One region of the Candidatus Kuenenia stuttgartensis genome, then DNA from elsewhere that is predicted to be linked to it. Evidence: riboswitches for the same ligand, from Rfam matches in the RefSeq annotation. Region 1 holds a riboswitch; each other region holds the start of a gene.
The links. A riboswitch is a leader RNA that binds a small molecule or an ion and turns the genes downstream of it on or off. The one in region 1 is predicted to bind cyclic di-GMP.

Region 1 (3,157 bases):
TGCCCTGAGTTTTTTATGTTCCGGAAAAATCTTACAAAACTTGTCCTCGTGAAAACGGGGAACTGGGAAGTAAACCGCCGTTAGGAAGTTTGGAAGTGGTTTTAACCTCTTCCAAACTATTTAATGAGGCTTTACTCCGCCTTACGGACGGAACTTCTTTCTAACGGGGTAAACGATGTATTTTTCTTAACGTGAACAAAAAATCAAGTGAAATACTTACGCAGGATAAAAAAAAGGCGGGGTAGCTGGGTAAGATTTTTCAAATCATTTGCTGGGTATTAGACTCAAATATTCTGAGACTAATTGGGCATTTTTGGAGCATTTATTCTAAGACGTAGCAGCTGGGAACTGATGAGTCAGAAAAATACCGGCAAAGGTATAGGAAGATACTCCAAAACGCAGAAGCCGAAAGCCCTCCTCCTGATGAAACGAACCGTAAGGGAAAAAGGGGGAGGGTAAAAAGGACAAAGGCACGGAATCTTCTGGAACGATTGAGGACGTATGAGGGTGATGTGTTGAGGTTTATGGACAATAAAAATGTTCCCTTTACGAACAATTTGGCAGAAAACGATATCAGGATGACGAAGGTTCAGCAGAAGATATCTGGCTGTTTTCGTTCTTTGGAGGGAGCGAAAATTTTCTGCCGCATTCGGAGTTATCTCTCGACCTGTCGAAAACAAGGTGTAAATTTGAGCCGGGCATTACAGATGCTATTCCGTGGCGAATTGCCTGATTTTGCTAGCTCGTAGCGACAGTGGGTGAAAATACGCTGAATAGATACCCGTAATAGTATAATACCGGGAAAAAATGTTTTTGCTCTATCTTAATGGAAATAATAATTGACATTTATTTTCTTTGTGGTACAGTACCGCCGAATATTTCATCGATTGAAAAAGGCAAACCAACCGCAAGTTTGGGACGCAAAGCCATGGGTCTTAAGCGTGAGTTCTTTATACGTAAAGATTGCCAGGTTGCCGAATTGAGATGTTCGCACTTTGCGAGAAGGATAAGAATTTTCGGGCCATTCATTACGCTTTCACCATATTGCAGAGATCACAAGTAGATTGTAGCGCATAATACTGAAAATGCTTAAGACTTATAGAAAATTATCGGGAAATCTTAACAAAGTGCTTCTGGTAAACGTGCATTATAATAAAGACCCAAGCCTTTTGCATTACTATGGTTTTGGGTCTTTTTTTTTGAATAAAGAAGGTAAAAAAACAGATTGAGATATACGAACGGTGGCATTTTTTTAACACAAAGATAAGGGATGAGTATATTTTTTACGTTTAGGCGCCAATTCGATGTATTTTGTGATGGTGTTGTCTTAAACAATTTTTTTTAATGGGAGAGTAAAAATGTTAAAACTTAGAAAGTGGGGGAATGCGGGTTTTACCCTGATTGAGCTGCTGGTGGTAATTGCCATTATCGGCATCCTTGCCGGTATACTGCTGCCGGTGCTTGGTAAGGCACGTGAATCGGCACGAAAGACGCAATGCGCATCAAATTTGAAACAGATTGGACTGGCGCTGAATATGTTTGCCAATGATAATGGTGAAGCTTTTCCCAATAAGGGTACAGGTATGACTTCCTTGGGACAATTGTTTAATACATATATTACTGACAGGAAAATATTTCGTTGCCCAAGTGATAGCGGTGTGACAGAGGAAAATAATTTAAAGTTAGCCGAGATGTCTGAAGGACCGCTAGTTGAGAACACTAACTTTACTATAGATAAATGTAGTTATGGTTACGATGGTAATCATACGGCAGCAGATGACCCAGGCGTAGTGTTGGCAGCAGATGCGCGAGGATCAAGTACCGCTGGCACTAATTCAGATAATCATAACCAAACCGGTCAAAATGTGCTTTACCTGGATGGACACGTGGAATGGAAAGGCACTGCCACATGCGGATATTATGAGGGTACAGCGTCAACGTATGATAATATTTACGCAGGAACAGGGGGCGGTACGGATACCGCAATATTACAATAATAATTTTTTTTCTTTCTCTTACTAAAAAGGGTGATATTCATAATGGATATTGCCCTTTTTTATTACTTGTTCAAGGGTGTCAATTACAATCCACCTTCATTTTCATGAGATACTTGCCATGTTCAAATTAAAAACCCGGGGGATTTCTGGTTTTACATTAATCGAATTGCTGGTAGTAATTGCAATTATTGGCATTCTGGTATCTATCCTCTTGCCGGTTTTGGGAAAGGCGCGGGAATCCGCACGTAGAACGCAGTGTGCATCAAACCTGAAGCATATTGGCCTGGCGCTTCGAATGTATGCTAATGATCATGATGGGGCGTTTCCTGCCGGAGGAAGCACGGGCATGGAATCGCTCGGCACATTATACAATAAATATATAATTGAGCGAAAAATCTTTCGTTGCCCAGGCGATAGCGACGTTAGCGAAGCGAATAATCTGAATCTGACGGCGGTATCGGACCTTTTGTCCCCAAATACTTCATTTACCACTGCCGGTTGCAGTTACGGCTATGACTACACCCACACACTGGAAGATGACCCGGGTGTAATCATAGCCGCAGATGCTCAGGGAACAAGCACTACCTGACGTTCAGACAATCATAATGAGACGGGACAGAATGTGTTATATTTAGATGGACATGTGGAATGGAAAGGCACTACCACCTGCGGATATTACAATGGTTCAACGTATGATGATATTTATTCCGGTACGGGGAATGGTACTGATACCTACATAGCACCGTAATGATTTTCCGGATTTTTCAGACGAAAAAAGAAAAGGATGCAATATTCTTTTTGAATAGTGCCCCCTTTTTTTGTTATAAAGAGAGAACGCTTACCATATTAAATTATAGGGGCGAAGCATTTGCCATAAATTGTCGCAAATGTATGCATACCCAAACTGACAAATGCTTCGTCCCTACTTTAAATTCGATTATCAAGAAAGGAGAAATGATGATACTTAATCCTGAAAAACACCTAAAAGACGCTAAACAAAGATTTTATAATTATATAGAGGAGGACGTTATCCTTTGGCTTAAAGAAAGAGGAATAAAGGCCAAGCCAGATGAGGTTGAATTTGTTTATGGCACAAAGGAACATTTTACTTCCACGGGATATACCGAAGGCTATTTTGCTGAATATTCAACAAAAGGGTG
Region 2 (3,157 bases), 460 kb from region 1:
CACCATGTGAATGCGAAGAAGGAAACGTCCATAAATCGACGTCTTTGAGAGGGTATGCCTTCGTTGCACCATTCATAAACATTGTCAGCCATGCCGTTATTCGTACCGGACAGCACAAGGCATACCCTGTCAACTCCGATCTGCCTGCCAATTTCTCCCTCGCCTATTGTTTGGAGTATTTTTGGAATAGCCTCATCAACAGAAACAGACTCCATCAATATGTTCGACAGTATATACAGGATTTCATGCCGCTGTTCATTTTGCTTTTGTATTGTTATATCTTCCTTTATCGCAAAAAAATGTGTTATCATTCCTTCCTCATTCATGAGGGGAGAAATAGACGCCTTCTCCCAGTAGAAACTGCCGTCTTTTTTCTTATTACAAAACACCCCTTTCCATTTTTTGCCGGAGGTAATTGTTTCCCACAAATGTTTATACTCTTCGGGAGCAGTCCTGCCGGATTTCAGTATGCGGGGATTTGCCCCTGTAACCTCTTCCCGGGTATAGCCGGTGAGTTCAGTAAATTGCGAATTTACATATTCAATAGTTCCCTTTATGTCTGTCACAATTACTGCACATGGGATTTGTTCTATTAACGTGTAAAACATGATACGTTTATCTTTTCTGCCTGTTACCGCGCTCTGCGTGGCAACAAATTGTTTTGGACGCTCTGAGTCCGGATTATTACTCGAGATACAGGGCATCTGATCCTGCATTCCCACGCGAGAGCGCTGGAACGGGAAAAAACATTACACACTCTTTCGCATTGCTTGTTTTTCGTTGGGCAATGCCCATCCTACTTAACTCACTTTGTTCTGAATGATAAGAAAGACGTTGGGTTTTGCCTTTACAACAGACATGCTGGTTACTATTGAGGCGTGTAATCTGAAGGTGGTTACGATAGAGATATGTGCGGAGTGTGAACTTGCCGAGACGAAGCGTAAAGTTTGTATTGGCTTTCGCTACTGTGATTTGTCCGAACCTAAGAATCTGTGTGCATTCAAATAAATCAAAGGCGGAAAGCGATAGCTCTGTGCTGTATACGGCTGCGCTTCGCGCAGCCGTATAACCATAGCCGTATAACCATAGCCGTATAACCATAGCCGTATAACCATAGCCGTATAACCATAGCCGTATAACCATAATAGTCATGTAAGAATAAAGCACAGTAATGTCTAAAATCAAAAAAAATCTTACTGTCGAAGGCTGAATAATTCAGCACTTATCGGTAGTAAGGCTATCTTTGTACTGTAAGTAAAGACCTTTTACTTTGCGTCCCCTGATTGCTCAGGGTTTGCCTTTATCGATATTTTCATGAATCTTGTATTAAAAGCGGGAAATATACATTATTACCACGGGTTATTCAATAGTTATTTTTACCGGTATCAAAATTTTTGTAATACTTTAGTCCTATGAAAAAAACCGCTCGTTCCCAAGCTCCGGCTTGGGAACGGGATTGTTTGAGAAGCTCCAGCTTCGAATGGAAAAGGGAATGAACCCATTATGTCAGCTTGGAGGCTTTTCAGTATGTTACCCAAGATATTTGGGAACCTCTTTTGAATCGAATAATACACGAAGCTTCGCTTGCCGGCTAAATGGAAGCTAGAGCTTCCAACGCAATTACGTTCCCAAGCCGGACAGACTGGGTCAAATGAACTTTATTGTCTCAAAAGTGGGGACAACTCTTCGCATTATGCCTGTTTTCGACCCTATTTAGTGCTGTTTTCCCATTAAAGTGGAGAATGCCTGTCGTAAAATAGGATAAAATTGCCCATTTGACCCAGTCTGCGGAGCTTGGGAACGAGCATTTTTGTTTTTCCAAAAATCTAAACTGTTACAAATTTTTAGATCAGGCTGATTAAAGTATGGCTATAAACAGTGGTATAAAATTTGCGACAACGCTACATAATCATTTAAATGTTTCTGGTAACTATTCAGCTTAGAGGGGATTTAATTTGTACATAAGTTTTATAAAAACCAGTTAAACCACGGAACACGCGGAATACACGGAAATTGATTATTTTGCATAAGTTTTATAAAAACGTGTAAGTATCCTCTTAAAAAAATACTACATTGTGTGAGAAATCGTATTTTTAAACAGATGTTGATAATGGAAGATTAGTAGTGTTTAAAAATTAAACGTTTTGATATACTGAACTCAAAGTATTTTTTTTACGGGAAAAAAATTAAGTTTTATAATGCGTGGGACATTGAACGGTTTGTTTTTAATGGAAGGATAAATAAATGAAGCCGAAAGGTATAATTCTTATTGTCGATGACGAAGAAACAATCAGGCTTTCTGTCAGGGAGTTTTTAGATGCGCAGGGTTATGAAGCAATTGCCGCCGGTAGTTGCGAAGAAGCGCTGGAGAAAATGGATACATTTATGCCGGATTTGATACTGCTGGATTTGAGATTGCCCAATATAAATGGAGTGGAACTTATTGAAAAAATAAAAGAGAAAGACCCTAACGCGTTAATGGTGGTAATGACGGGATATGGAAGCGTAGACTCGGCAGTTGAAGTAATGAGACTAGGGGCATACGATTATTTAGAGAAACCGTTTAAGCTTGACAGGTTAAGGTCGGTGGTTGAAAAGGCATTAAGGAGGCAGGGGCTGCGCCAGGAGGTGCTTGAAATAAAGGAAAAGCAATGGACGTTTGATGAAGAATCGGACGGAATTATTATTGGCAATAGCCCGCAGATGAAAGAGATATATTCTCTTATTAAACAGGTGGCAAAAAGTTCTTCTACAACGGTGTTAATACAAGGAGAGAGCGGTACCGGGAAAGAGCTTGTTGCAAGGGCGGTGCACCGGTTAAGCGCAAGAAAATCAGGGCGTTTTGTGGATATAAATTGCGCTGCCCTGACGGAAAGCCTTCTGGAAGCAGAATTATTTGGTTATGAAAAAGGGGCATTTACCGGCGCGGCGACAGCCGGTAAACCGGGTTTGTTTGAAATTGCCGATAAGGGAACCGTTTTCCTTGATGAAATAGGCGAGATGGGGGTTTTGCTGCAGGCAAAACTTTTAAGAATTCTGCAGGAAAGGCAGTTCAAAAGGGTTGGCGGCATACAGGATATCAAAATAGACGTTCGGATTATTGCCTCGACAAACAGGAACCTTGAAGAAGAAATAGCGTCGGGAAATTTTAGAAAGG
Region 3 (3,157 bases), 1.0 Mb from region 1:
CAAGGTATTCCTGTCTCGATGGGCTAAACGCCTGAGTTGGAAAGAGACAGCCGAGATATTCAAGTCCAGTTGGGACAGTGTGTATAGGGCAGTGCAGTTTGTAGTTGCCTACGGCCTTGCCCACAGGGACTTGGAGAATATAACGGAAATAGGAATAGACGAGATACAAGTCTGGAGTGGCCACAAGTATTTAACCCTTGTATATCAGCTTGATTCGCATGCCAAAAGGCTTTTATGGAGTGGCCCTGAGCGGAAGGCAAAGACCCTGCGGAAGTTTTTCATGGAGTTAGGTATAGAACGTTGTCTGAGAATCAAATTCGTTTGCAGCGATATGTGGTCGCCGTACCTGAAGGTGATAGCGAAGAAGGCTTCCCAGGCGCTTAATATTCTTGACCGTTTCCACATCATGAAGAAATTCAATGAAGCCATAGACCAGATACGGAGGGAAGAGGTCAAAAAGCTCAAGGATGAAGGCACAGACAATGTTTTGGAAAAGAGCCGTTGGTTACTGTTGAAAAGGCCTGAGAACTTGACAGAAAAGCAAACGGTACGGTTAAGCCAGATAGTTAAGATCAACCTGAGTTCAATAAAGGCATATTTAATGCGTGAAGATTTTCAGCGTTTTTGGGAGTATAAGTATCCGGCGTATGCAGACAGGTTTCTCGAGAACTGGATTACGAGAACCCTAAAAACCAACCTGGAACCTATGAAAAAAGTGGCAAAGATGTTGCGCAATCACAAGCAGCTCATTCTCAACTGGTTCAAGGCTGATGGCAGACTTTCTTCCGGTACGGTTGAGGGGTTTAACCTTAAGGCGAAACTGACTATGAGAAAGGCTTATGGTTATAAATCTCTGGAATGCCTGCAAACAGCCTTGTATCATACTCTTGGTAATTTGCCGGAACCAATACTTACCCACAGATTCTGCGGATGAGGCAAAAATATAATGTAACAAAAAACAAAAACAATTTGAAAAAAGGCAAACCAATTGTGAGGCTGGGACGCAAAGCCATGGGTCTTCAGGAAAGAAGAATGCCAGGTCGCCAAATTCAGTCGGTAAAAGAGTTTATTTAATGTTCACAACATATCTTGCATAGCTTTTGTATGCTTTATCGCGGGTATTGCGGCGGTAACAATGAATCCGGCAATACCCGATCTATGAACTTTAAATAATAAGGTATTTACCTTCTCATTGTGTAACTAAGACCCGGACGTAAGATGCCAATATCTGCCCCGGGTCTTTTTCTTTTGATGAAAGGAGGTTTTTCCGCAAAATGATTTTAATATGCTGCTGAATACTATCAAATCATACCGGTACGGCAGCAAGTATGCTGCATACTTTTCGGTAAATTTTTTTACTACTCTATTATCATGTCTACCACAATGAACAAGAAAATATTAGCACGAAAATTGTTTGCGGAAGGGAAAAAATATGACCGCCTTTTCCCCAATTCGGAACAAGCAATAGATGCTTACAAACAAAGCCTTAAGAGTGATAGTGCCTTCACTGACGCCTATGTAAAACTGGGATTTATCTACCTTGCCAGAAACGATTACGGCGAGGCGCTCCATTATCTGCAAAAAGCAGCCTCATTAGAACCTGATAACGCAGAAACACTTAACAATCTTGGCTATGTTTATGAAAAAATGTTTCGGTTTGCCAGCGCAAAACAAATGTACAAAAAAGCCTTAACAATAAATCCTGAAAATATTGAGGCGCTGGTTAATATTGCTAAAATTCTGGAATTGGAAGGTAACTACAACGGAGCAATAGAACAATATAAAAAGACTATCGCACGCTACCCTGATGCCATTTTTCCGCATTTCTGCCTGGCAGTTCTCTATGATACACATGACATGTTTGACGATGCGATAAGAGAATATGAGCTTGTTTTGGGAAAAGACCCTCATTATGTAAAGGCAATGTTTAATCTGGGAAGTCTTTACGCCCAATTAGGGAATAGCAATGAGGCTATCATGCTTCTGAAACGGGCTTCTGAATTGAATCCGCAGGAAGTAATAATCCTCAACAAACTGGGGGAAATGTATTTATTCATTTCAAATTATTCTGCCGCAGAACAAGCCTTAAAACAATCCATTGCATCAAACCCGTTTCAGGAGGATGTACAGGTGAGTATTATACACGCTCAATATTTACAGTATTGTTCAAATCCCGAAACAGCAAAAAAAGAGGAAATTATCCTCAGAATCCATTTTGTCCTTTCATTGTATTCCTATAATAAAATGTGCCGGGAAATTTTAAACGCTTTGAATTAGCAATACCATTTTGGCGAGTTCAGAGGGGATTTTTATAAATGAATTGGATTGATATAATACTATCTGTAGTCCTTTGTATTTCAGTGATTTTTGGCTTTGTTGACGGACCAATATGCCAAATTCTTAGAATCTGTAGTTTGTTTCTCTCTTTTTGTGTGGCGCTTTTTTACCATGCAGTCATAAGCAACATCTTCTGCAATGTGTTTTCGGTTTCATTGCACAATGTATTGAGTTATTTCATCCTGTTCGGCCTTGCAGCGCTTATAACCACAATTATTTCAGATTTTCCCAAAAACATGGTCGACAATTTGAAAATGGGCGGTTGGTATAATGTATTGTGCGCGGTATTAGGATTTGTTAAAGGGACTATCCTCTGTGGTGCGATCATCTTCGGCATCCTCAATTTATGCTCCATGCCGGCATGCGAAATGGTTTGCACCTCGAAAATAGCAACGGTAATGGGAAATGGAATGCAAAATGTAGCAGCAATTACCTCAAACAATTTTTTTGACCCGTTAAAGAAAAACAGAGGATCAGACAATGCAAAAATGGCAAAGGGTACGGAATTTTAAATTAGGCTGGGTTTGGTAGCAACTTTATTCGGTTATTGCTCTTAATGTCAGAACTCTTAAAGTGTTTTTTTTGTCAGAAAGTACCCAAGTTGATTAATTACCGTGGGAGAGGTGTGAATTCAAGACGCTTTATGTCTGGTGGCACAGGCTTCATATTATTCGATGGCCTTTACTTTGATGTGACGCAGGGCGTAGGAACTAGAAGAACGAATTTTGGGAACAAGCCGGAATTACATTTATTTTGCTTATTATAAATCATTTTGTATAATGCTGTTACGGCTGTCCCCTAAAAAATATAATAAAAACAT
Region 4 (3,157 bases), 1.1 Mb from region 1:
ACCCGGTCTCTACTGTCGACAAAGCACCATCTCCCGATACGGTAAAGATGTATCCTTCACCTATGTTATCCTTGCTCTTTAAACTTACCTCGTTACCAACAATGCTGACATCGGCGCTCCCATCCCCTGACTCAACAAAATAACCGTCAGTCCGCTGCACCGCGGTTACCGTCTCACCCACATTAAGCGTTATAGCCCCTGACAACGTCAAAAACACAGCAAAAAGCTTTCCTGTCTTTGGATGACGTGAATACATGACATCACTCCCCGCATAACTCTTTGTACTATGATAAACACTGCCATCCCATGTACGTTCACTGAGCGGCACATTATTAAGATTATCCCAGTTGGGTATGCACCTTATGAGTTTGAGTCGGGGAGAAACCTCGGTAATACTCTTAAAACCCGACATATCTCCTGTGTCGCCAAACCACCCAAACCAATTATACCAGCCGCCGTTAATGCCAGCCTTGGCTGCAAAAAGACGATTCCTGTATTCATCTGCTTCGTTTGTTTGGGAGTTGCCAACCTTGTCTTTTGTAATATCTACCCCGGCATTAAAATTGTTGGCATCATCTACATAATTTGTATTTTGCGGGCTTTTTTGGCTTAGCATATCCGGCGTTAGCTCATCCTTGTCTGCCCGGACTTTTACCTGATATATCCATTCATCATTGTCCGACTCACTATAGAGCAACGTTGGTTGAACGATCCATTTAGAATTCGTGAATTCCTGAGAAATCCTTGTCCTTAATTTCTTGTAAAATGCAGCCATTCCCTCTGAATACGTTGCATACTCATGGGTAATGGCGCCATGCACCAAACCCAGATCCGCTCCTGTCCAATAAGACAAATCTACAGATATGTTATTCCCCGTTTCGTCTAATCTGTAAAATTCACCTGCAAGCTTTGGCTCATCAATTATATATCCGCCAAAGGTGAACGGCAACCCTGGGTTTTCATAACTCTTTGCCAGGCTTATAATATTTTCAACTACCTCATCAATAACCGCCTGTTGCTGAAAATCCCACATTACGTAAAATTGCTCTGAAGACCCGGCAGGGTGATAACCTGTCGCCAGATTGTAAGGAAACGGATCATGGCTTTTCCATACCATACGCTGATTGTAAAATTCCTTAGCTTCCTCTGAAAGAGGCTGCGTAATGTCTATCGCCCTGCTATATCCTGATAAAATCTGTGGATACCATTGTGGGTTGATCAGATAATACTTAAGGCCTGTGCAATTGGGATTATTGTGATAGTCTGTAACTTCTGAGGATGGATTTATCGCAATGGAATCATACCCCATCTGCCTTGCATAGCTAACGTCCTCAGATGGTTTATCATTCCAGTGTATGCCATAAATATTTTGATATGCTTTTTCTTCCGCAAAATTCTTTTCGTTGAAAATAAAAATATGGGCAAATATTAAAAAGAAAATACTTACGCTGCTGATTCTTAGCTTCATTGCTATTGCTCCTAATAAAAGATTAACTAACAAACATGGTGACCTGGCGAGCTTCGGTATTTCCGAAGCCCCATGGCTTTGCGTCCCAACCTCACGATTGGTTTGCCTTTTTCACGTCTGCTATCTCTTATCAGGAGTTAGCAAACATAAAACTCAATATTTAGATTTGGCGATTCCTCCCTTCTCACTTAAAAATCTTTATTTACGATTTATCTCTACAAATGAGTCCAGTTTTTTTAAATGTAACTACAACAACTGCAGCTTTCGCAGTTCGCGCAGATTTTGTAATATTAAATTCCACAAATTATTTTTATCTTTTGTCCCTGTAATCTGTGAAATCTGCGGTTACAAACACTTTTATTGGTCTGAAGTTTTACCTCGTTAACTGTTATAAATATCGACAATTCTTGAAAATATTTAATAAAATTATAAAACTATTTTTAAGAAAAATATTCTCAAAACTAAATATACTACAACCTAAATTCTGCAATGCAATAGCACGTAGATGAGCGCTGACAAAAGCGGATTAAACAAGGTGCAAAGGTTGCACATTCTAAAAGCTCATAAGAAGTTAAAATTCCCTTGCACTGCCCCTCCTGGTTATGTTTAATATTGCTTGTAATTTTATTTTCTCAGTTGGTTACACTAACAACATCCGTTTTACAAAGCATAAGGTATTATGATGAGATTACTATTAGATATCGCCCGAAAATATCGTAAAAAATTTCAACATTATCAGACTTACCAGAAAATAAAATATTTTGAATCTATCAATAATTTTGACCCAAAGAAAAATATAATAATTACAGGATCTCCGAGAAGTGGTACTACGTGGCTACAAGAGTTGTTTTGTGACATTGAAAAAACGTATCCGTTGTTTGAACCACTGCATCTTGATGGCTCCCCAAAGTTTAAAGAAATAGGTTTTGAGTGGGGACAGTACATTCCAGAAGATTATAATTGGCCTGAAGCAAAGGAGTTATTCGAAAGCCTTTTTAGAGGACAATATTTAACACCGTTCATGATTTCACATGCCAGGGTAGCGCAATTAAAAAATGCAGATTTCTTAATTATTAAATATGTAAGAGCAAATTCATTATTACCTTGGTTCGTTAGGCAATTCGATATCAGGCCACCTATTTATATTCTTAGGCATCCATGTGCTGCAATTGCTTCACAGATGAAAATGAACTGGTACACATGTTCAAAATTTACCATACCAAAAACGAAGTTCCCTGAAAAATATACAAAATATGAACATATATTAAATAATATTAATACAACACTAGAATATGTAGCAGCCAAATGGTGTTTGGATAATATAATACCATTAAATCATCATGGAAATAATAGACTATGGATAACCGTTTTCTATGAAAATTTAATTGCGAACCCTCATGAAGAAGTACCCTATATTTTTAATAGGCTCAATCTGGAATTACCTCGAAATCTATGGTATAAGGTTAATGTACCAAGTGCTATGACTGGTAGCATCTCGCCATTAAGACAAAACAAAATAGAACAATTAAGTAAATGGAAAAATGAGTTATCAGAAAGGGATATTGACTCTATCCTGGGTATGCTTAAAAAATTTGAGATAAAAATTTATGATGATAACATTTTCCCTGTTAAAACCAAGCAAACTCCAGCGAGGTAAAACCTCAGACCAATAAAAACCCCCATTTTTTT

Region 2: another riboswitch for cyclic di-GMP. It lies ahead of KSMBR1_RS22360 (hypothetical protein); the one in region 1 lies ahead of KSMBR1_RS07790 (type II secretion system protein).
Region 3: another riboswitch for cyclic di-GMP. It lies ahead of KSMBR1_RS12635 (tetratricopeptide repeat protein); the one in region 1 lies ahead of KSMBR1_RS07790 (type II secretion system protein).
Region 4: another riboswitch for cyclic di-GMP. It lies ahead of KSMBR1_RS02675 (Ig-like domain-containing protein); the one in region 1 lies ahead of KSMBR1_RS07790 (type II secretion system protein).

Annotation. Positions count from the first base shown of each region.
Region 1 covers NZ_LT934425.1:1,686,791-1,689,947, forward strand. The annotation lists gene KSMBR1_RS07780 (hypothetical protein) at 1-84, shown strand, start outside; partial or broken gene KSMBR1_RS07785 (IS66 family transposase) at 342-749, shown strand; cyclic di-GMP riboswitch class I at 886-979, shown strand; gene KSMBR1_RS07790 (type II secretion system protein) at 1,359-1,997, shown strand; gene KSMBR1_RS07795 (type II secretion system protein) at 2,116-2,586, shown strand; gene KSMBR1_RS20895 (hypothetical protein) at 2,620-2,745, shown strand; gene KSMBR1_RS07800 (hypothetical protein) at 2,952-3,157, shown strand, end outside.
Region 2 covers NZ_LT934425.1:1,230,770-1,233,926, forward strand. The annotation lists gene KSMBR1_RS05615 (diguanylate cyclase domain-containing protein) at 1-704, opposite strand, end outside; gene KSMBR1_RS22360 (hypothetical protein) at 685-1,143, opposite strand; cyclic di-GMP riboswitch class I at 1,225-1,309, opposite strand; gene KSMBR1_RS05620 (sigma-54-dependent transcriptional regulator) at 2,245-3,157, shown strand, end outside.
Region 3 covers NZ_LT934425.1:2,701,066-2,704,222, reverse strand. The annotation lists gene KSMBR1_RS12640 (ISL3 family transposase) at 1-934, shown strand, start outside; cyclic di-GMP riboswitch class I at 969-1,048, shown strand; gene KSMBR1_RS12635 (tetratricopeptide repeat protein) at 1,384-2,277, shown strand; gene KSMBR1_RS12630 (CvpA family protein) at 2,316-2,849, shown strand.
Region 4 covers NZ_LT934425.1:590,296-593,452, forward strand. The annotation lists gene KSMBR1_RS02675 (Ig-like domain-containing protein) at 1-1,468, opposite strand, end outside; cyclic di-GMP riboswitch class I at 1,503-1,585, opposite strand; gene KSMBR1_RS02680 (sulfotransferase) at 2,148-3,125, shown strand.